3 regions of the Mesorhizobium sp. 113-3-3 genome follow, and region 3 is predicted to be linked to each of the others. Evidence: riboswitches for the same ligand, from Rfam matches in the RefSeq annotation. Region 3 holds a riboswitch; each other region holds the start of a gene.
The links. A riboswitch is a leader RNA that binds a small molecule or an ion and turns the genes downstream of it on or off. The one in region 3 is predicted to bind cobalamin.
Positions count from the first base shown of each region.

Region 1 (7,776 bases), 1.3 Mb from region 3:
TGAGGGGCACTTTTCGAAGTCCGCGCGCGGATCATCCGTGCCGAGAAGTGGACCCGCGATGGTTCTTAAAGGAGCTGTTGGCATGCGCGTAGAAAACGATCATTGCGACGTGATCGGTGTGCCGGCCGCTCCCACGCAACTTGATCGTCTTTCTTCTGCGATTCTGCGGCAGGGGGGGATGGCGCGAGTGTCGCTTCCAGGCGATCTGGTGACCTGGGCGGCAGCCCGTCACCAGACGCTCAGGCAGATGCTTTCCGACCAGCGTTTCAACAAGGACTGGCGACAGTGGCGGGCGCTGCAGGACGGCGAGATTCCCGAGGATCATCCGCTGATCGGGATATGCAAAGTGGACAACATGACCACGGCGCACGGCGCCGATCACCGGCGCTTGCGCGGCCTGCTGTCCAGCAGCTTCGCGCCCAGTCGGATCGCCTTGCTGGCGCCACGGGTCGAACAAAGCGTCGATCGACTCCTGGCCGACATGGCGCAGCGCGGCGGCAGTGCCGATCTGATGAGCGAGTTCGCCGCTCCGCTGCCCACCAACGTGATCGCCGAACTGTTCGGTTTGCCGGACGAACAGCGCGAAGAGATCGTCGCGCTCACCTACAGCATGGCCAACACCTCCGCCACAGCCGAAGAGGTGCGACAGACGCGGCAGCGCATCCCGGAGTTCTTCCGTCGCCTGATCGCGCTCAAGCGGGGCCAGCTCGGAGATGATCTGGCTTCGGCCCTGATCGTCGCCCGTGACAAAGGCGAGCTCGTTTCCGACACCGAGCTCATCGACATGCTGTTCATGGTGCTCTCTGCGGGCTTCGTGACCACCGCCGGCGTCATCGGCAATGGCGTGCTGGCATTGCTGACGCATCCGCAGCAACTGCACTTGGTGCGCAGCGGCCAAGTTCCGTGGTCACAGGCGATCGAGGAGATCCTGCGCTGGGGCAGCTCAGCGGCCAATCTGCCGTTCCGCTATGCCACCCAGGACGTGGAGATCGACGGATGCATGGTCCGCCGCGGCGATGCCGTCCTGATGGCGTTCCATGCGGCGAACCGGGACGAACAGGCCTTCGGCCCCGGCGCCGACAGGTTCGATGTCACCCGGCGGCACAACCCGCATTTGTCGTTCGGTGAGGGGCCGCATGCCTGCCTGGGCGCTGCGCTGGCGCGCCTGGAATTGCGCTGCGCCTTCCCCGCGCTGTTCGGGCGGCTGGAGGATCTGGCGCTGACCATCGCCGCGGAGGACGTCGTCTACATTCCGTCTTACGTCATTCGCTGCCCGCAGCGCCTGCCGGTCACCTTCCGCCCTTCCATCGCTTAGAGAGTGCGGCATTCACCCCGGATTCGGTGATTCTTGGTTTGCCGGAGTGGCTGGTCTCGCGCGAGGGGGGGCGAGCATGCCCGGTTACGCACGATCGTGGCGCCGGCGTTCAGCAACCGAGGGTGAAGCTGCTCGCGGAGCAGGTCGAGGCGAGCGCCGCGCAGTTTGTCGAGACGCTGGCGGCCCGGCCCCAGTCCGCCCACCTGCGGCGCCACCTCTTCTTTCCGCTTGCGGCCATGGTCATCAGCGCGCTGGAATGCGCAAGCACGCTGAGCGAAGCCGAGCGGGAACAAATACCGGGATTCCCGGCTGACCGTGACGACCTGGCCCGACTTTACGCCCTTTGAGCCCGGCGACCTCGATCTGATCCGGCGTCGCCGATGGGGACAAGGATCTCTCCGAGCCTGCACTGATAAGAGGCGGCATCGTAAGCGGCTTTGGGCGAAAGAGACCGATCAGCGCAAGGGCATTATTCGCATCATCACATAAACATCTCGTTATATGCATTGACAAGGAGCGAAGCTGCTGTGATTGTGCGCATGTCGTGGTTCTCCGCGCGGCACTGCTGTAGCGGAGCTAAGAGGGAAGCCGGTGCGATGCCGGCGCTGCCCCCGCAACTGTTAGCGGCGAGCCAAGCCCATTGGTGTCACTGAGGCGAACGGCCTCGGGAAGACGGGCAGAGGCTTTGACCCGCGAGCCAGGAGACCTGCCACGACGAACAACGTCCACGGGCGGGGTGTCTCGGTGGCCGCGGTAGCTTGGCTTCGTGCCGCCTGCTTGCGCGTTCCTTGTCCCCACGCCCCAACCATCGGGGTATGGCATGACTGTCTCTCAACAAATTCCAGTGGCAACGCTCGGCGTGCCGCGTATCGGTCGACGGCGGGAACTCAAATTCGCGCTTGAAAGCTACTGGTCCGGAAAATCTCCCGCTGCCGACCTGCTCGCGACGGCGAAGGCGCTACGCGCCGCCAGCTGGAGGGAGCAGCACGATCACGGCGTGTCGAAAATCCCGTCCAACGATTTCTCGCTTTATGACCATGTGCTCGACACCGTCATCATGGTCGGCGCCGTGCCGGCACGATACGTCTGGACTGACGGCGAGGTCCCACTCGATACCTATTTCGCCATGGCGCGCGGCGACCAAGGTCAGGCCGCTGATTGTGGACATGCCGGTGACGAGCATGCGGCCAACGGGCATGGCCTTGCCGCGATGGAAATGACCAAATGGTTCGACACCAACTATCACTACATTGTGCCGGAACTTACCGACGATCAGAGCTTTGCCCTCTCGTCGGCGAAACCGGTCGATCATTTCCTCGAGGCCAAGGCGCTCGGCATCCACACGCGCCCGGTCCTGCTTGGACCGGTTAGCTTTCTCAAGTTGGCGAAGTCACCTGAGGAAGGTTTCAACCCTATCGCGCTCCTGCCACGGCTGCTGCCCGTCTACGAGGAGCTCCTGCGGAGGCTGAAGCTCGCGGGAGCCGATTGGGTGCAGATCGATGAGCCGGCGCTCGTGGTCGATCTGGTTCCCAACGAACGGGATGCCCTCCAATTCGCCTACTGCCGGCTGTCAAAAGCAGCACCGGAGTTGAAGATCATGGTCGCTACCTATTTCGGATCGCTGGGAGACAATCTCGAGACCGCAATTTCTCTGCCCGTGGCGGGACTGCACGTCGATCTCGTGCGCGCTCCAGAGCAGTTGGAGACCGTCGGCCGGCTCGCGCAGAAGGAACTTGTGCTCTCGCTCGGGCTGATCGACGGCCGCAACGTCTGGCGCGCGAACCTGCCTGCCATACTTGACCGCATCAAGCCGATCGTCGCCGGCTGGCCGTTGGACCGCGTGGAGATCGCCCCGTCCTGCTCGATGCTGCATGTGCCGATCGACCTGGACATGGAGACGGCACTCGATGCGGACGTGAAATCGTGGCTCGCCTTCGCGGCGCAAAAAACCGACGAGCTGGTCGTGCTCGCCCGTGCCCTGGCTGAAGGCCGGGACGCGGTCGCCGCCGAACTAGAGGCGTCGGCTGAGGCTGCCGCCGCTCGCGCGACATCCGCTAAGGTGCATGATCCGCTCGTCGAAGGTCGGGTCGCCAGCATCAAGGTCGCCATGACGCGCCGGAAGAGCGCATTCGCCGTGCGCTCCAAGCTTCAGGCCGACACGTTTGGCTTGCCATCCTTCCCCACCACGACGATCGGCTCCTTCCCGCAAACAGCCGAGGTTCGCAAGGCGCGGGCAGCCCATGCCAAAGGCGAGCTGAGTTACGTCGACTATGAGGCGTTCCTGAAGAAAGAGATAGAAGCCGCCGTTCGCTGGCAAGAAGAGATCGGACTCGACGTGCTGGTCCACGGCGAATTCGAGCGCAACGATATGGTGCAGTATTTCGCCGAGCAGCTCCGCGGCTTCGCCTTCACGCAACACGGGTGGGTGCAAAGCTACGGCTCGCGCTTTGTGCGACCCCCGATCATCATTGGAGATGTGTCGCGACAACAGCCGATGACACTACACTGGTGGCGATACGCCCAGTCGCTGACGCTAAAGCCGGTGAAGGGCATGCTTACCGGCCCGGTGACGATCCTCAACTGGTCCTTCGTCCGGGACGACCTTGCCCGCCCAGCCGTCTGCCGCCAGGTCGCGCTCGCCATTCGCGATGAAGTGAGCGACCTCGAAAAGGCCGGCGCCAGGATGATCCAGATCGACGAAGCCGCACTGCGCGAGGGCTTGCCGCTGCACGAGGCCGACTGGCAGGCCTATCTCGACTGGGCCGTCGAATGCTTCCGGCTGGCTTCAACAGCGGTCGGCGATGCGACCCAGATCCACACCCATATGTGCTACTCCGAGTTCGGCGATATCGTGGACGCGATTGCCGCAATGGATGCCGATGTGATCTCGATTGAAACTTCGCGCTCGCAGATGGAACTGCTCGATACGCTGCGAACCTTCAAGTATCCGAACGAGATCGGTCCTGGCGTCTATGACATTCACTCGCCGCGGGTCCCGGAAGTGGGGGAGATTTCCAACCTTATCATGCTTGCGCGCGAGCGATTGTCGGATGGCCAACTGTGGGTGAATCCCGACTGCGGTCTCAAAACGCGCAGATGGGAGGAGGTCCGCCCTGCGCTGGTGAACATGGTGGCTGCGGCACGCGCAATTCGGCAAAAAGCGCAGACGGCGTAGGGCTCGGTGCCACTCGCCGGCGGTGAGCGGCAACGCCACACACCGGGCATCCTTGGGGGAGTCTATCCGGCGCGCCCAAGGCAATCGCGCTGCCGGTGACGAAGCGCCTCGGCAAGCTTGGCCTGGCCGCGGCCCTTGTCATGGCGCGTCGAAGTCAGCTGTTCCAGAGGCGGCCGTTGGCGGGCGATTGAAGGAGGCTTGGGCCTCAAATGAGCCGGCCAGAAACGAGAAGGCTCTCCGCCAGCCCGTTTCGGATTATTCCGTATTGGGATAATCGAAATCACTATCGTCTCCCAACCTTGATCGCCGAAACCCCGGTCCCGACCATGGGGAGAAACATCGGCGATCACGCACCCCGGTCCCGGAGCGTGTTCCGAGAAACCGGATGCAGGGCCAAGCTGGGGGAAGGTTCAAACAGCGCTTCTGGAGACTTTTGAGGCGGCATCGACGCTCCACCATCTGCAGCGGGCCAATTCCCGCTCGATGGCGTCTGCCTCTGGCTGCAATCACCATCACCGCGACGGCGAAGCCGAGCGGCCGCAGCTGGCTGGCGGACCCTTGTGTTTTGATGGTGGAAGATCAGGCGCCGGACCAGGAAAGCCGCCGCGGAAAGAGCGGGGTTGGCTTGCTCCTGGCGGAGCCGGCAGGGGTATTTGGACCGCGCTCAATACCGATGCGCAGATGGCCGAAATTCATCCGCGGCATCCTGAATATCAATCGCTGCGCAGAACGCGTGCTTCGAGCGCGGCTGCGACAAAAGCCCGTCGAGCGGTTGGTGGATGGGTCTTACCGCGTAAAACCTGCAGACAGGCGTCCATCGCTATCCTGCGTTTATCGGTCTCATGATGCAGATCCCGCAGCAAGATAGCGGCCGCGTCGTTGACGTCGAACACGATACGCTCCGAGCCGCGGCGGCTAAGCTGAACAACGACTGGTCTCTCAAATCTGGTCAACCCGGTCATCCCCCCTCCCCACAGCCACTATACGGCAAACAGCCGGATCACATTTTTTTATTCAGCCGAACGCGACCGCTGCATCTGCGCCACTGAGCCTGGCCATTGGCTAGCAAGCGATCGCCATGAGCTGCGTCTGGCCATGGTCAGCTTGCTTGCGATCTGCGGTTTTGCAGTCGGTGGTGAGGAACTGCTTCTCATTCGCGTGGTCTAGCTGTGAAACCTGGACATAGTGCACTGTTTGACGCGCCTCGCCAGTCTCAAACTCGTCGTCGAAGTCTACACCTGCACTTTTCCACTGCCCGATCTGCAGGCGGCGATCCACTGCATGGCGGAGGTTGGATCTTCCAATATGGCGACCCGCTTCGCAAAGCCGAAAAAGGCATTGCGCGCCGTGCTTACCGGCTTGCGCCCATCGTACGCATCGTAGCATGCCCTCAGGGCGGCTTCGTGGATCATGTCTCTGCGATCTTCCGGCCATTCGTTGAGAAAATCGATTGCATCCGCAAGGCCGGCAATCTCTTGGATGATGTGCGTTGCGCGCCTCACGAAAAGCGGGCTGCTGAAAGCCTCAGCGTTCATTCGTTCCTCCAACCTTCCAAATAGCCAATTTGTGTGAAGAGGCGCCGCATCGACGCGAGGCGACCCTGACACAATGTGTTGTCAGGGCGATGACGGTTCAAGAGGAAGATCCGCGACGGCGACCGGGCGTGCAGCGATCCGCCAACACATCATGCAATGGCTTTGGTTGCCATCAAACGCGGTCGTCACTATTAAGCTACGAGATGATTCTTACCCGGCTACTCTAATTCCGCAGGAGCGTTTTCATGACCGAAGAAACCGAGAGCAAAGCCGACAACCTCATCGAACTCACCGCCCATGTCGTCTCAGCCTATGTTTCGAACAATCCGGTTCCCGTCGGTGAACTGCCTGGGCTTATCGGCCAGATCCACATCGCATTGAAAGGCACTGCTGGTGGTGCCGCACCAGAAAAATCGGAAGCTCTCAAGCCTGCCGTACCGATCAGAAAATCGGTTACACCCGATTATATTGTCAGCCTTGAGGACGGTAAGAAGTTCAAGTCGCTCAAGCGTCACCTGGCTACCCACTATGGCCTTACGCCCGACGAATATCGCGCAAAATGGGAGCTGCCGGCGGACTATCCCATGGTGGCGCCGAACTACGCTGCGGCGCGCTCGGCATTGGCCAAGACCATGGGTCTGGGCCGCAAGCCGAAGGAACCGGGAGCGCCGGCACCTGCCAAGCGTGCCCGCAAGAAAGCCGCAGCCTGACCGCAATTTTTCAGGATCGACGAAGCAGGCCCGGCATGATTTCGCACTCGCGAGATAAAATTTGTGCGTTGCAATATCCGGGGCGATCGGTATGATCATGGTGTCGGCCATCTACTCCTCCCAGATGTGGTGCCGACGCTGAATGGGGCGCACCTCCTCCCGCGTCTCATTCTAAATCGAGCCCGCTGCCACCTCCTCCCGGTAGCGGGCTTTTTCTTTGTCTGAGGCGCGATTTCGGTAGGGCCGACGCATTGGCTCTAAGGGAGGCGAATGCTCCGAACTTCCAGGCCTTTCTTGCCCTGTCCGCATTGGACAAACACCTTCTGACCCTCCATCAGCATGCTCAGTCCTGAGCGGGTCAGCGCGGTGGCATGAACGAAGATGTCCTTCTCACCGTTTTCAGGAGCAATGAAGCCGAAGCCCTTTTGGGGATTGTACCACTTGACCGTGCCCTCGCTCTCCAGCTGGGCACTCGTCCCGGCGGTGGACTCTCCAGTGCGACGCGTATGTAGCTGAGTTCTCGCGGTCTGATCGCTGACCTCCAGCACTTGCGCGACCTGATGACCTCTTGGACTTTCTTCCGTTGTGACCTTCAGACGCGTTCCCTCGGAAACACCGCGGCTCCCGGCCGCCTCCAGCACCCGGATGTGCAGATAGGCCTCGATGCCCTCCGGCAATTTGACAAAGCCAAAACCCTTGCTGGTGTTGAACCACACCACTTCGGCGTCGACAGGATCCGCGGTTACAGTGGACGAACGCTGAAAGTAGCTTAGCTCGGAAGGCCGTTCCGCAAAAGAAACCGGGTCATCGTCATGACGATGCCGGCGTGGCTCACGATGGTCTTTATATTTTCCCATGATCGTCTCGACTCGGCTGAACACCTCATTGCGCCTCCCGGCAGGATAATCTCAATCGGGCGATGCATTGATGTCAATTCACCAGTTGGCCGCTTCACCCGCTCTATCGCATCACGATCCCGGCCGACCTGTTGCCACACAAGGTCGATGTCCGGTGAGCAATATATGCCACAGGTCGACCTGC
Region 1 covers NZ_AP023243.1:6,582,680-6,590,455, forward strand. Annotated here, with positions in the region: gene JG746_RS31695 (cytochrome P450 family protein) at 83-1,315, shown strand; partial or broken gene JG746_RS31700 (cytochrome P450) at 1,282-1,569, shown strand; cobalamin riboswitch at 1,844-2,043, shown strand; gene metE (5-methyltetrahydropteroyltriglutamate--homocysteine S-methyltransferase) at 2,160-4,490, shown strand; gene JG746_RS31710 (DUF982 domain-containing protein) at 5,204-5,452, opposite strand; gene JG746_RS31715 (DUF982 domain-containing protein) at 5,723-6,025, opposite strand; gene JG746_RS31720 (MucR family transcriptional regulator) at 6,271-6,735, shown strand; gene JG746_RS37730 (cold-shock protein) at 6,993-7,592, opposite strand.
Region 1: another riboswitch for cobalamin. It lies ahead of metE (5-methyltetrahydropteroyltriglutamate--homocysteine S-methyltransferase); the one in region 3 lies ahead of bluB (5,6-dimethylbenzimidazole synthase).

Region 2 (7,776 bases), 1.8 Mb from region 3:
GCGCAGCCAGAGACCGAAGGCGATCAGGGCGTGGCGCGGCGGCAGCGTCGGGTCGTGGTAGTCGGCGCGGCGATCCTCGGAGCGGCCGCGATCGGGAGCCAGCGCCACGGTGATGTTGCCGAAGGTCGCGGCGCGGAAGGGGAAGTGCTGTTTGCCTGATGGTGAAGGCTGGCGCGACGCGCCCCCCTCTGTCCTGCCGGACCCGGCCCTTCGCTGTCGCTCCGGGCGTTGGTCGCTCGGAAGGCCAAGCAATTGGCTTTCCGTCCGCTGCGCGGACCACTCCTCACCCCCCTCAAGGGAGGAGATTGCTCCTTCACGCCCGCTTTCACCAATTTCCACGGGTGAAGAGGGAAGGCCGCCGCTGGAACTGCCAATCTCCCCCCTAGTGGGGGAGATGTCCGGCAGGACAGAGGGGGGCGCATTGACGTGAGCTTCGTCATTGGTGTTGCCCCACGCACCCTCGACTGCATCGTATGCGGCCTTGGGCAACTCCGTGGACAAGCGAAGGTAGTCGTCCAGACTCAACCCCCGATCGCCCCGCTCCAGTAAACCCAACAGCTCACGCGCCGTTTGCGGAATCCCCCCAACCACATAACCCTGCTCCTTTAGGTCATGCAGCATGGCCAGCACGCTCGACGGGACATCCAGGCCGACCGCATAGCCAGTCCTGCCCGGCGCGCTCGGGTAGTCCGGGATCAGGATGGCCAGTTTTCGCTCGGTGCGGGGTGTCGCCTGCAGCTTGATGTAGGCCGCCACACGGTCGGCCACCTGCGCCACGCGATCCGGTTCCGGCCGATTGGCGAAGGCGCGGTGGCCAAGTGCGGGATCGACATCGCTTTCGCCCTTGAAGGAAATGGCGCCGGCGAGGATGCGGCCGTCCAGTTCGGGCAGCACGACATGCATGGCGAGGTCGGCGGGTGCCAGGCCGCGCTGGTTGTTCTCCCAGACGTCGCGGCGGGTGGTGGCGACGATGACCTGGAAGACGGGCACGCCGGCGCGGTCGAAAAGGGTTTCCACGCCGGGTTCGGCGCCGGAGGCGAAGGCGGTCGCGGTGATGATGGCGGCGGGTTTGAGCGCGGCGAGGGCCGTTTCGACGAAGGCCAGGGAGGCCGGGTCTTTCAGGCTGGAGACGAAGATGGGAACAGGCGCCATGCCGCGCTGGCGCAGCGCTTCAAAAAGGGCGTCGATGGGCGCGACGTCGGCGGCCAGCAGCATCGAGCGGTAGAAGAGGATCGGCACGACCTTTCCCTCCCCCTCGAGGGGAGGGTGGCCCGCAGGGCCGGGTGGGGTCGGTACGACCGGACGCGACGTTTCTTTGCGTTGGCGCGCTTCGGAGAGGACCCCACCCCCGGCCTGCGGCCGGACCCTCCCCTCGAGGGGGAGGGGGACGACGCCGCGGTTCGGCTCGTAGTAGCCCGCTTTCGGCACGCTGACCGGCTCAGTCACATAAGCATCCTGCCCAGCCAACCCCGCCAGCCGCTGCACCAGTGCGCCCATATTGGCCGGGCCGCCCTCGCGGAAATAGCCGAGCAGCGCGTCCAATTCCTGGCGCGGCAGCGTCGAGGCTTCGATCAGCCTGAGATCCTCGTCGTGGCTTTCGCCGGGAAGCAGCGCCAGTTTTATGCCGCGCTCGCGTGCGGTCGAGGCCAACTGGTCACAGCCATAGCGCCACCAGTCGTAGCCGCCGAGGATGCGCACCAGTATGATCTTGGCGTGGCGCGCGACACTGTCGATCCAGAGATCGACGGACATCGGATGGCGAAGGTCGCGCAGTGCCGCCAGCCGCATCGAGGGCAGGCGGCCGGCATCCGCCTTCCACGCGGTAGCAAGTCCGGCGAGATCGCTGTCGGTGAAGGACAGGGCCACGATATCCGCTGGCGTCTGCCGCAGATCGACCGGCTCGGCGAGATCGTCGAGCGAGGCGGAGGTCGTGGTGAGGATATGCATCGCGGCCCGTGTCTGAAAATCAGCCGGCGAGTATACGCTCGATTGCCGGGCGGTTCAGCCCCTTGAGGCCGATGACGACGAGGCGCGAGCGGCGGTCGTCCTCGGCGGTCCAGGCGCGGTCATAGTAATGATTGACGCGCGGGCCGACGGCCTGCAGCAGGAGCCGCATCGGCTTGCCGCCGACTTCGACGAAGCCTTTCACGCGCAGCACGTTTTCCTGTTCGGCCGCGGTGGCGACGCGCTTGGCCAGTTCGTCCGGATTGGCGATCGACGGGATGTCGACGATGAAGGTGTCGAAATCGTCATGCTCGTGGTCGAAGGCGCCGTCATGGTGGGATTTGCGGTTCTCGATGTCGTCCTCGACGGCGAGACCGAGCCCGAGCAGCACCGAGGGATCGACCTTGCCGTGCGAGGTCGGCACGATCTTCACGGCGCGGGCGGAGTGTTCGCCAATGATGGCGTTGGCGCGGGCCGAACCGGCGGCGTCCATCAGGTCACTCTTCGACAGGATGATCAGGTCGGCGCAGGCGATCTGGTCCTCGAACAATTCCTCGACCGGGTCGTCATGGTCGAGGGAGTCGTCAGCAGTCCTCTGCGCCTGCAGGGCGTCCATGTCGTTGGCGACGCGGCCTTCGGCAAGTGCGGGGCCGTCGACCACGGCGATGACGCCATCGACGGTGACGCGGCTCTTCACCGTCGGCCACTGGAACGCCTGGACCAGCGGCTTGGGCAGAGCGAGGCCGGAGGTTTCGATCAGGATGTGGTCGACCTTGGGGTTGAGCGACAGGATCTGGTCGAGCGCCGGTACGAAATCGTCGGCCACGGTGCAGCAGATGCAGCCATTGGCCAGTTCGACGATGTTTTCCTCCGGACAGGTGTCGATGCCGCACCCCTTCAAAATCTCGCCGTCGATGCCGATGTCGCCGAACTCGTTGACGATGATGGCAATGCGCTTGCCGCCGGCGTTTTCCAGGAGATGGCGGACCAGCGTCGTCTTGCCGGCGCCGAGGAAGCCGGTGACGACGGTACAGGGGACGCGGGATACGGAAGCGCTCATGATCAATCCTTCAACAGGCCGAGGGGAGGAATACGGGCAACGAGGCCGCGCTTGAGGGAATCGGGCCGGCCACGCCAGGGGATGAGGCCGTCCGTCGAGATGGCGAAGAGCTTCGCGCCGGTGACGAGGTCGGCGCCGCTGGCCACGGTCAGGTCGCCGAAGACATAGCTCCAGCAGCCGTCGCGCAGGATGGCGGCGCTCAGCCGGCGCTTGCAATTGCCGAGGCATTCGACCGTGCGGATGCGGATGTTTTCATCCGATGCGGCGCGTCGCGTGTCGTCAGCCAACAGTTCGCCGGCGCGGGGGTGGGCGTCGGAGCCGGTCTCGTCGCGACAGGACGCGCAGACGATGACGGTGACGCCGGCCAAGGCTTCGCTGTCGGCGGATGAGATATCCGCTGTGCCAGCCGAAAAACTGCCGTTCTGGTCCAAAAAACCGGGCTCCTTGCCCGGAAACCCGCCGGGCGATCGGATTCTTTTGTCGCAGACGGCAGGTCTCCTGGCTCGCGGGTCATCGCCTTGGGTGCCGCCTTCCCGGGAAACTCCCAGTGGCTTTCGGCCTTGGCTCATCGCTTACAGTTGCGGGGACAGCCGCGGATTTGAGATTTTTCACCCCGCACCGCATTCCCTCTTAGCCCCTGCCGTTGCGGGCAGGGGACCGTCTGGACCGGATTTAGGCTTTTGCGGGTAGCGGTGTCAACGCGGGCTTACGACACCGTCATGTCGGCCAGCGCCGGACCCAGATCGCCGGCGGACGTCACGTCCATGCGTTCAAGGCCGAGCCAGCCCTGCATCTGTTTCAATTCCTCGAACAGTTGCGCGGCGGTTTCGGGCGGCGCGCCGGGCTCGGCGTAGGCGGCGTGGACGCGCAGCACGCTGGCCGGCCGGTCCGCCTTGAGGTCGACGCGGGCGACGATCCGGTCGCCGAGCAGGAAGGGGAGGACGTAGTAGCCGTATTGGCGCTTTTCGACCGGCGTGTAGATCTCGATGCGGTAGTGGAAATCGAACAGCCGCTCCGAGCGCGAGCGCTCGAAGACGACCGGATCGAATGGCGCGAGCAAAGCGCGCGCCTCGATTTTCCGGGGCAGGCGGGCATCCTTGTGAAGGTAAGCCGGCTTGTCCCAACCCTCGACTCGCACCTGCAGCAGTTCTCCAGTCTCGACCAGTTCCTCCAGCCGGCCCTTCATGTCGGCCGGCGACAGCCGAAAGTAGTCGCGCAAATCGCCTGATGTCGCGATGCCATGGGCGCGGGCGGAAATGCGCAGCAATTCGCGGTGCGCGTCCTCCGGGGTGGGCACCGGCAGGTCGAGGATCGCCTGCGGCAGCACGCGCTCGGGCAGGTCGTAGAAGCGCTCGAAGCCGCGGCGGTGCGCCGTCGTGATACGCCCGGCCCAGAACAGCCACTCGAAGGCATGCTTGGCATGGCTCCAGCCCCACCAGCCGCCGGAGCCTTTCTGGCCTTCCAGTGCCGAAGCGGCGATCGGACCGCGCTCGGCGACCGCGCGGTAGATCTCTTCTATATAGGCGGCGTGCTCGCGGCCCCATTTGGCCAGGCCCAGATACATCTCGTCGCCCCGTTCGGCGCGCTGCATGCGCCAGCGCATCAGCGGATAGGTCTCGACCGGCAGGAAGGAGGCCTCGTGCGCCCAGTATTCGAAGACCGTGCGCTTGCGCGTCACGGCGGCATTGTCGAGCAGAGCGAGCGGGTAGGGGCCAAGCCGCGAATAGAGCGGCATGTAGTGCGCGCGCACCACCGCGCTGACGGAATCGATCTGCAGCAGGCCGGTGCGAGAGAGCACGCGGGCGAAGTGGCGGCGGTCGGGCGTTCCGCCGGGACGAGGGTCGAGAAACCCTTGAGCGGCCAGCGCGATGCGGCGGGCCATGGGAAGCGAGATCTTTTCCTTCATGCAGGCATCACTCTGAGGGGGCTTGGCTGTGCGTCTGACCGGTGATTCCGGCCCATGCTAGCAGGGTTTTGGCGGCAATCCTGTCAGGAGAGAAAAGTGGAGTAAAAAACGAAGGAAATCAAACAGGAGCGGATCGGACCAGTTTCTTCGGATATGCCGTCCAGGTCGGTGTTTTGAACAAGGTTTGACTTGCTTCGCTGGAAGTGCTGCGCTAACCCTCGCCGCGTTGCAGCATAGGCCCCTTAAAACGGTTCAGCGGTTAATCTGTCACGCTTCCGCATTAAGGTCCGGTGCTGTAATCAAAGTGGATTGGCGCCAACGGAAAGCCGCTGCATGAACGCACTCCTCAGTTCATACCTGCCCATCGTCCTGTTCATCGGCGTGGCGCTGGTCGTCGGCCTGGCGCTGCTGGCCGCACCGTTCCTGGTGGCCTACCGCAATCCCGACCCCGAAAAGCTTTCCGCCTACGAGTGCGGTTTCAACTCGTTCGACGACGCCCGCATGAAATTCGACATCCGTTTCTACCTGGTGTCGATCCTGTTCATCATCTTCGACCTCGAAGTGGCCTTCCTGTTTCCCTGGGCGGTGTCCTTCACGAAGATCGGCATGCTGGGTTTCTGGTCGATGATGGTGTTTTTGGCAGTGCTGACCATCGGCTTTGCCTATGAATGGAAAAAAGGAGCGCTGGAATGGGATTGAACGACAGTTCAGGCACCCTCGTCGCGCCGAAGCCGAAGGGCATTATCGATCCCAACACCGGAAGGCCGGTGGGGGAGGACGATCCCTTCTTCCTCGAAATCAACAATGAGCTCGCCGACAAGGGGTTCCTGGTCACCTCGACCGAGGCGCTGATCACCTGGGCGCGCTCGGGCTCGCTGATGTTCATGACCTTCGGTCTGGCGTGCTGCGCGGTGGAGATGATCCACACCTCGATGCCGCGCTACGACTCGGAGCGTTTCGGCGTCGCGCCGCGCGCCTCGCCGCGCCAGTCTGACATCATGATCGTCGCCGGCACGCTGACCAACAAGATGGCGCCGGCGCTGCGCAAGGTCTACGACCAGATGCCGGAGCCGCGCTACGTCATCTCGATGGGCTCCTGCGCCAATGGCGGCGGCTACTACCACTATTCCTATTCGGTGGTGCGCGGCTGCGACCGCGTCGTGCCGGTCGACATCTATGTGCCCGGCTGCCCGCCGAGCGCCGAAGCTTTGCTCTACGGCATTCTTCTCCTGCAGAAGAAAATCCGCCGCACCGGCACGATCGAACGGTAAATCCATGGCCGCATCCCTTAGCGAACTGTCGACCTATCTCGGCGAAAAGCTGATTGGTCGCGCCAATGGCGCTGACATCGCCTATGGCGAGCTCACCATTCATGTCGAGCCGCGCGATCTGGTCGAGGTAATGACCTTCCTGCGCGATGATCCGCGGTGCCAGTTCATCTCGATCATCGATGTCTGCGGCGCCGACTATCCGTCGCGCGCCAAGCGCTTCGACGTCGTCTATCACCTGCTTTCGCCGAAACAGAATGTCCGCATCCGTGTGAAAGTGCAGGCCGACGAAGAGACGATGGTGCCGTCGATCACCGGCGTTTTCCCGGGTGCCGACTGGTTCGAGCGCGAGACCTACGATCTCTATGGCGTGCTGTTCTCGGGTCATCCCGACCTGCGCCGGCTTTTGACCGACTACGGTTTCGAAGGCCATCCGTTGCGCAAGGATTTCCCGCTGACCGGCTTCGTCGAGGTGCGCTACGACGACGAAGCCAAGCGCGTCATCTACGAGCCTGTGGAATTGAAGCAGGAATTCAGGAACTTCGACTTTTTGAGCCCGTGGGAAGGAACAGACTACGTTCTTCCCGGGGACGAAAAAGCCAAGACGAATTGAGGCGCCACAATGGCTGAAACCTCCGTCCGCAATTTCAACATCAATTTCGGCCCGCAACACCCTGCGGCGCACGGCGTTTTGCGCCTCGTGCTGGAGCTGGATGGCGAAGTCGTCGATCGTGTCGATCCGCATATCGGGCTCTTGCATCGCGGCACGGAAAAGCTGATCGAAGCAAAAACCTATCTGCAGGCGGTGCCTTATCTCGACCGGCTCGACTATTGCGCGCCGATGAACCAGGAACATGCTTTCGCGCTGGCCGCCGAGCGCCTGCTCGGCATCGAAGTGCCGAGGCGAGGCCAGCTGATCCGCGTGCTCTATTGCGAAATCGGTCGCATCATGTCGCACATCCTCAATGTGACGACGCAAGCCATGGACGTCGGCGCGCTGACGCCGCCGCTGTGGGGTTTCGTCGAGCGCGAAAAGCTGATGGTGTTCTATGAGCGCGCCTCCGGCTCGCGCATGCATGCCGCTTATTTCCGCCCCGGCGGCGTCCATCAGGACCTGCCACGCCAGCTGGTCGAGGACATCGGCAAGTGGATCGACCCGTTCCTGAAGTCGATCGACGACCTCGACAAGCTCTTGACCGGCAACCGCATCTTCAAGCAGCGCAATGTCGATATCGGCATCGTTTCGCTGGCCGATGCTTGGGCCTGGGGCTTTTCCGGCGTCATGGTGCGCGGTTCGGGCGCGGCATGGGACCTGCGCAAGTCGCAGCCCTATGAATGCTATTCGGAAATGGATTTCGATATTCCGATCGGCAAGAACGGCGACTGCTACGACCGTTACCTCGTGCGCATGGAAGAGATGCGCCAGTCGGCGCGGATCATGCGCCAGTGCGTCGACCTGCTGCTCGGCAAGGAAAGCACCGGCCCGGTGTCGAACCTCGACGGCAAGGTCGTTCCGCCCAAGCGCCAGGCGATGAAGCGGTCGATGGAAGCGCTGATCCATCACTTCAAGCTCTACACCGAGGGCTATCGCGTGCCGG
Region 2 covers NZ_AP023243.1:3,497,672-3,505,447, forward strand. Annotated here, with positions in the region: gene JG746_RS17025 (cobaltochelatase subunit CobN) at 1-1,947, opposite strand, end outside; gene cobW (cobalamin biosynthesis protein CobW) at 1,967-3,004, opposite strand; gene JG746_RS17035 (DUF1636 family protein) at 3,007-3,435, opposite strand; cobalamin riboswitch at 3,476-3,681, opposite strand; gene JG746_RS17040 (winged helix-turn-helix domain-containing protein) at 3,711-4,910, opposite strand; gene JG746_RS17045 (NADH-quinone oxidoreductase subunit A) at 5,244-5,609, shown strand; gene JG746_RS17050 (NuoB/complex I 20 kDa subunit family protein) at 5,600-6,181, shown strand; gene JG746_RS17055 (NADH-quinone oxidoreductase subunit C) at 6,186-6,791, shown strand; gene JG746_RS17060 (NADH-quinone oxidoreductase subunit D) at 6,801-7,776, shown strand, end outside.
Region 2: another riboswitch for cobalamin. It lies ahead of JG746_RS17035 (DUF1636 family protein); the one in region 3 lies ahead of bluB (5,6-dimethylbenzimidazole synthase).

Region 3 (7,776 bases):
GAAACAGGGCGGCGCTCAGGCCGACCGACAGCGATGCGCCGGCGATATAGACCAGCTCATCCGCCGCCGATTCGAAGGCGAAGGCGGTGTTCATCTCGGGCCGTCCCCGGAAAAGCTCGGTCCAGCGCGCGCGCACCATGGCCGGCATGCTGGGCATGGCCGCCGCCAGCAGCGCCGACACGAACAGCGTCCAGACCGGCCAGTCCTGATTGGCGGCCGCAACCAGCGTGATGAAGGCGAGCACGGAGACGATTGTCGTGGGCACGACGATCCGTGTCTGGCCAAGGCGGTCGACCAGTCTTGATATCTGCGGCGCCAGGAATGCGTTGGCCAGCGCGAATGTCGCCGAGACGGCGCCCGCCAGCCAGTATTCGCCGCGCGTCTGCGACAGCATCGCCACGATGCCGATCGGCGCCATGGCGATCGGCAGGCGCGCCATGAAGCCGGCGGCTGCAAATCCCTTGGCTCCTGGGGCGCGGAAAATTTCCGAATAGGGGTTTTGCATGATGGTTCCTCGACAAAGGCCGGTTTGACAATTACATACGAAGCGTATGAGAAATAGATAGAGCATACGCGGCGTATGTCAATTGGCATACGAAACGTATGTGAATAGGACCAGGCGGAAATGCACAGACCCCGCAAGGAAATGATCGCCGAAACGCGTGCAAAGCTGATCGCCGCGGCCCGCCAGGCCTTTGGCACGATCGGTTATGCCGAGGCGTCGATGGATGATTTCACCGCATCCGCCGGGCTGACGCGCGGCGCGCTCTATCATCACTTCGGCGACAAGAAGGGCCTGCTGCAGGCGGTTATAGCCGAAATCGACGGCGAGATGGCGGCCCGGGTGAATGAGGTCGCGTCGCGAGCGCCGAACCGCTGGCAGCATTTCGTCGACGAGTGCACGACCTATATCGAAATGGCGCTCGAGCCGGAAATCCAGCGCATCATGTTCCGCGACGGTCCGGCCGTGCTGGGTGATCCAGCACTTTGGTCGAATGCCAATGCCTGCGTTGGTTCAATGACCGATCATCTGACCGCGCTGCAGGGGGAAGGGGTAGTCGTCCCGGACGTCGACCCCGAGACCGCCGCGCGGCTGATCAATGGGGCGAGCAGCCAGGCGGCGCAGCGGATCGCCAATTCGAACGACCCCGAAGCGACGTCTAAGATGGTGGTTGCAGCGTTCAAGCAACTGCTCGAGGGACTGCTCAGAAAACCGGCTTCGCAGCAGAGCTAAATCCCCTTTGCGCGCGCCGCTGTCCACCGCCCGCGATTGACAATCCCCGGGTTGAGCGCATCCTCCCCAGCCATCTCTGGAGGGGAGATTCGGGACATGTGGGATTTCGATATCGGCAGGTCGGTGTCCATCATGATGCGGACCTGGCCTTTCATTGTCTTTCGCATGATCGTCTATTTCGGCATCACGCTGGCCTACATCGTGGCGACCGGCACCGGCGCGTCGGTCGGCTATGGCGTCGGCCATATCTCCACGGATCCCGACGGGCCGATGTCCTTTGCCCTGTGGGGCGGCGTGGTCGGCTTCGGCGTGGTTTCGATCGCCGTCTACTGGATCCGCGAATACATCCTCTACGTCGTCAAGGCCGGCCATATCGCCGTCATGGTCCATCTGATCGACGGCCGGGATGTGCCCGATGGCCAGAACCAGATCGCCTATGCCAGGCAGGTCGTGACCGAGCGTTTCGCCGAGGCCAACATCCTTTTCGTCGTCGACCAGCTGGTCAAGGGCGCCATCCGCGCCATCACCGGCCTGCTCGGCGGCATCGCCGCCTTCCTGCCCATACCTGGCTTGAGCGGCCTGGTCTCCTTCATCAACACGGTGATCCGCCTGTCGCTGACCTATGTCGACGAGATCATCCTCGGCTACAACATCCGCATCAATTCGTCCTCGCCCTTCGAAACCGCCAGGCAAGGCGTCGTGCTCTACGCCCAGAACGGCAAGACCATGGTGAAGAACGCCGTCTGGCTGGCGGTCATCATGTGGGGCGTGTCCTTCGTGATCTTCCTTTTGATGCTGGCCCCGGCCGGCGCCATTCTCTTCATGATGCCCGGACAACTCGCCGGCTGGGCCTTCGTGCTCGCCATCGTTTTCGCCTGGGCCTTCAAGGCGGCCTTCATCGAACCCTTCGCAATCGCCTGCCTGATGCAGGTCTATTTCAAGACCATCGCCGGCCAGGTGCCCGATCCGGCCTGGGACATCAGGCTGGCCGAGGCGTCGTCGAAGTTCAGGGAACTGAAGGACAAGGCATTGGCCTCCTTTGGCGGCTCGCGCTGGGGCACGGCCGGCGCAACGCGTTGATCGGGGGCACATGCGGGCGCGCAGGCGGCGGTGTTTAGGTGTGCCACCGCTGACTTGAGCGATGCCTCGCCTTGCCCGCAAAACGTCTCGCTCATGATCAGTTCGGGCAGCGGCAGCCGCCGGCCCCAGCCATGCGTTTCAAGGTCGGGTTTGGGCGCGAACTCGGAAACCCGGCCGACGCAGAGATAGGCGATCGGCGTCACGTGCTCCGGAATGGACAGCAGGCTTTTCAGCGCCTGTGGCTCGATGATACTGACCCAGCCGACGCCGACGCCTTCGGCGCGCGCCGCCAGCCAGAAATTCTGCACCGCGCAGACCGTGCTGTAGAGATCCATCTCCGGATTGTGCCAGCGCCCCAGCGGCGAACCCTGCGAGCGCCGGCGGTTGCAGGTGATGCAGATGTTGAGGGCGCTTTCGCAGATGCCCTCGAGCTTGAGCTTGCGGTAGAGCCCCTGTCTTTCCGCATCGATTTCGGGCAGTTCCTGTTCGCGCGCGGCCAGGAACAGGTCGCGCACATCAGCCCGTCGCGCGGCATCGCGGATGACGATGAAATTCCACGGCTGCATGAAGCCGACCGACGGTGCATGATGGGCGGCAAGCAGCAGCCTTGCCAACACCTCGTCGTCGAGCCCTGTGGGCAGGAAATGGCTGCGCACATCGCGCCGCGTGAACATGGCGCGGTAGACCGCATCGCGTGCCATCTGGTCAAATCCGTCGCCCATAGGAGCGGTCATGGTTTTCGGCATCGCTTGTCCCCTTGCGATTGCAATCAATGCCAGCCGCCTGACCATGCGGATGACGATGCCTGCCAGGCCGGTCTTCTGGCTCGGGATCAACCCACGTCCGGTGCCTTCCCGTCATCGACAGTGGCATTTACCGGCGCGGTCCCCCTCACAGCGTTGGGCACGCCACGGAATTCAACCGTGTTCCCGATTCTCCCGCCAGAGCATTTGCAGCCAAGTGGAATCACTCGGCGTCGCAGAATGCGACTAAACAAACAGACTGGCGGGCACCAGGCAGTGGCTGCGACCTTACGCCGAAGCCTTGGCGGCGCCAATCCCCGTAGCGACGCCAATGGACGCAGGCGCGATTTTCCCCAGTCATCAAGCCGCAATGCATGGCCATCGCGGCGCCGGGGCACTAGATAGGGGGCATGGCCACTCGTCTCTACACCCATCCGATCTTCCTGGATCACATCACGCCGCCCGGTCACCCCGAGCGGCCGGATCGCTTGCGCGCCATCGAGCGCGTGCTCGACGACGAGGCCTTTGCCGCGCTTGATCGCGTCAAGGCGCCGGAAGGCGACGAGGCCACCATCCTCTACGCGCACCCCGCCGATTTCGTCGCCCGCGTGCGCGCCGCAATCCCCGAAGAGGGCCTTGCCCGTATCGATGCCGACACCACCGCCAGCCCGAAGAGCTGGCAGGCGGTGATCACCGCGATCGGCGCCGCCAACGCCGCCGTCGACGATGTCTTTGCAGGCCGCGCCGACAATGTCTTCGTCGCCGCCCGCCCGCCCGGTCACCATGCCGAAAAGACCACCGCGATGGGTTTCTGCTTCTTCAACACGGCGGCGATCGCGGCCCGCTATGCGCAGAAGAAGCATGGCGCCGAGCGCGTCGCGGTCGTCGACTGGGACGTCCATCACGGCAATGGCACCCAGGATATCTTCTGGGACGATCCCTCGGTGCTCTATTGCTCGACGCACCAGATGCCGCTCTATCCCGGCACCGGCGCGAAGAGCGAGACCGGCGTCGGCAACATCGTCAACGCGCCCTTGGCGCCACGGACCGGCGGCGAGGTGTTTCGCGATGCTTTCCTGTCGCGCGTGCTGCCGGCGCTCGACAATTTCGCGCCCGATCTGATCATCATCTCGGCCGGGTTCGACGCGCATCACCGCGACCCGCTGGCCGAGATCAACCTGACCGAGGACGATTTCGACTGGGCGACCGGCCAGCTGATGCAGCGCGCCGCGCGCCACAGCGGCAACCGGCTCGTCAGCCTGCTCGAGGGCGGCTACGATCTGCAGGGACTGGCATTTTCGGTCGCCGCCCATGTCGGGCGACTGATGAAAGGGTGAATGATGGCTGGTGAAACCAACGAAGACGTCAAGGCGATGAGCTTCGAACAGGCGCTCGACGCGCTGGAGAAGATCGTCGATGATCTGGAGCGCGGCGACGTACCGCTCGACCAGTCGATCCGCATCTACGAGCGCGGCGAGGCGCTGAAGGCGCATTGCGACCGGCTGCTGAAGGCCGCCGAGGACAAGGTCGAGAAGATCAGGCTGTCGCGCGACGGCAAGCCGGTCGGAACCGAGCCGCTCGACGCGGATTGAATGGCGGTCTTGCCTTACCGGTTTTTGGACACGATCATGGCTGAGGATTAAGCTCGTCCCGATTGAAACGGCTCCAGGACAATAGGAGATACGGAAACGATGTGCAGAAACATCAAGACCCTGTTCAATTTTGACCCGCCCGCAACCAATGACGAAGTCCGCGACGCTGCCCTTCAGTTCGTCCGCAAGCTGAGCGGAACGACACGGCCGTCGAAACAGAACCAGCATGCGTTCGATCTCGCCGTCGAAGCCATCGCGGCATCGGCGCGCGAACTTCTTGATTCACTCGAAACCAACCAGCATCCGCGCAATCGTGAAGAGGTGGCGGCCAAATTGCGGGCAAAGGCGGCGATCCGCTTCGCCTGATGCCGCCAAAATGGCCATCGCGCGCTGACAAGGAGAGTTCATGAGCTTCTTCCCGGGGAAAGACCCTGAAGCCGGCGACGCCTTTGCCAGCGATCAGATCGAGCTGATGGTTATCCCGAACGCCAAGGACATTGGCGGCTTTGAGGTCCGTCGCGCTTTGCCGACCGCCAGGAGGCGTCTGGTCGGGCCGTTCATCTTCTTCGACCGCATGGGGCCGGCAATCCTGCGGGCGGGCCAGGCGCTCGACGTCCGTCCCCACCCGCATATCGGCCTGTCGACGGTAACCTATCTGTTCGACGGCAAGATCAGGCATCGCGATTCCCTGGGCACCGAAATGGTGATCCAGCCCGGCGACGTGAATTTGATGACCGCCGGCCGCGGCATCGTGCATTCCGAGCGCACGCCGGAGGAATTGCGCGGCGCGCCGATGTCGGTCTCCGGCCTGCAGACATGGCTGGCACTGCCCGATGGCAAGGAGGAAGTGGCGCCTGTGTTCGAGAACACCGCCGCCTTGCGGCTGCCCGAGATCGATGCCGAAGGCGTCCGCGGCCGCATCGTCATTGGTGATTTCCAGGGACTGCGCTCCCCGGTGCGGGCCGATACCGAGACGCTCTACGCCGACCTCAGGCTGGCGCCCGGCGCCAGCATAAAGATCCCGGCCGATGCGGAAGAACGCGCCATCTACACGCTGGAAGGCGAGGTCGCGATTTCGGGCGACGTCTTTCCGGCCGAACGGCTGCTGGTGTTCCGGCCCGGTGACGAGATCATCGTATCGTCGCAAACCGGTGCGCATTTCATGCTGTTCGGCGGCGCCTCGCTCGGCTCGCAGCGCTACATCTGGTGGAATTTCGTCTCCTCGTCGAAGGAACGCATCGAGCAGGCCAAGCAGGAATGGAAGACGGGCCGCTTCGATATCGTTCCTGGAGATGAGGAAGAGTTCATCCCACTGCCGGAAAACTAAGGAATATCGCCCAAAAGCGGCCCGGTTTCGGGACCACAATATGCATGAAAACAAGGGCTTGAAAGCGCGGGCATAGACTGTTTCGACGCGCTGTCCTTTTGGGAGCAGACCCGCGTCACAGACACGCATTTACTTTCGCAGGCCGGCGGCCTATCCCGCCGTTGAACAGAAAGCCTGAGCACCGTGAACGCAACGCCGCATACGCCGCTTCTCGACAAGGTCCGCATCCCGGCGGATTTGCGCGCGCTTGACGAGAGCGAACTGCCGCAACTGGCGTCCGAGCTTCGCCTCGAATTGGTCGACGCGGTATCCCGCACCGGTGGCCATCTCGGCGCCGGGCTTGGCGTGGTCGAACTGACGGTGGCGCTGCACTATGTCTTCAACACCCCTGACGACCGGCTGATCTGGGATGTCGGCCACCAGGCCTATCCGCACAAGATCCTGACCGGCCGCCGCGACCGCATCCGCACATTGCGCCAGGAAGGCGGTCTGTCCGGTTTCACCCGCCGCGCCGAGAGCGAATACGATCCCTTCGGCGCCGCGCACTCCTCGACATCGATCTCCGCCGGCCTCGGCATGGCCGCCGCCCGCGACCTCTCCGGCGGCCGCAACAACGTCATCGCCGTCATCGGCGACGGCGCCATGTCGGCCGGCATGGCTTATGAGGCGATGAACAATGCCGGCGCGCTCGATGCCCGGCTCATCGTCATCCTCAACGACAACGACATGTCGATCGCGCCGCCCACCGGCGCCATGAGCGCCTATCTGGCGCGTCTGGCCTCGGGCAAGGCCTATGCCGGCCTGCGCGACTTCGGCAAGAAGCTGACATCCTATCTCGGCAAGCGCGCCGACCGCGCGATCACAAGAGCGGTCGAGCATGCACGTGGCTATGTCACCGGCGGCACGCTGTTCGAGGAGCTCGGCTTCTACCACATCGGCCCGATCGACGGTCACAATCTCGAGCATCTGATCCCGGTGCTGAAGAACGTCCGCGACAATGGCGAAGGCCCGGTGCTGATCCATGTCGTCACTCAGAAGGGCAAGGGCTACGCGCCGGCGGAAGCCGCCGCCGACAAATATCACGGCGTCAACAAGTTCGACGTCATCACCGGCGCGCAGGCCAAGGCGCCGGCCAACGCACCGGCCTACACCAAGGTGTTTGCCGAAAGCCTGATCAGGGAAGCCCGCGAGGATGACCGCATCGTCGCCGTCACCGCCGCCATGCCGAGCGGCACCGGGCTGGACCTGTTCGGCGAAGTGTTCCCGTCAAGGACCTTCGATGTCGGCATTGCCGAACAGCACGCGGTGACGTTCGCCGCCGGCCTTGCGACGGAAGGCTACAAGCCGTTCGCCGCGATCTATTCGACCTTCCTGCAGCGCGCCTATGACCAGGTCGTCCACGATGTCGCGATCCAGAGATTGCCGGTGCGTTTCCCCATCGATCGCGCCGGTTTCGTCGGCGCCGATGGCGCCACCCATTGCGGCGCGTTCGACACCACCTTCCTGGCGAGCCTGCCGGGCTTCGTCGTGATGGCGGCGGCCGACGAGGCGGAACTGCGCCACATGGTGCGCACCGCGGCAAGCTATGATGGCGGCCCGATTGCCTTCCGCTATCCGCGCGGCAATGGCGTCGGCGTCGACATGCCGGAGCGCGGTTCGGTTCTCGAACTCGGCAAGGGCCGCATCGTCAGGGAAGGCACCAAGGTGGCGCTGCTGTCCTTCGGCACGCGCCTGCAGGATTGCCTGATCGCAGCCGAGGAACTCGGCGCGGCGGGGCTTTCCACCACCGTTGCCGATGCC
Region 3 covers NZ_AP023243.1:5,292,587-5,300,362, reverse strand. Annotated here, with positions in the region: gene JG746_RS26040 (MFS transporter) at 1-505, opposite strand, end outside; gene JG746_RS26035 (TetR/AcrR family transcriptional regulator) at 626-1,234, shown strand; gene JG746_RS26030 (hypothetical protein) at 1,331-2,314, shown strand; partial or broken gene bluB (5,6-dimethylbenzimidazole synthase) at 2,431-3,015, opposite strand; cobalamin riboswitch at 3,110-3,303, opposite strand; gene JG746_RS26020 (histone deacetylase family protein) at 3,468-4,394, shown strand; gene JG746_RS26015 (exodeoxyribonuclease VII small subunit) at 4,398-4,649, shown strand; gene JG746_RS26010 (DUF2277 domain-containing protein) at 4,749-5,015, shown strand; gene JG746_RS26005 (pirin family protein) at 5,056-5,976, shown strand; gene dxs (1-deoxy-D-xylulose-5-phosphate synthase) at 6,160-7,776, shown strand, end outside.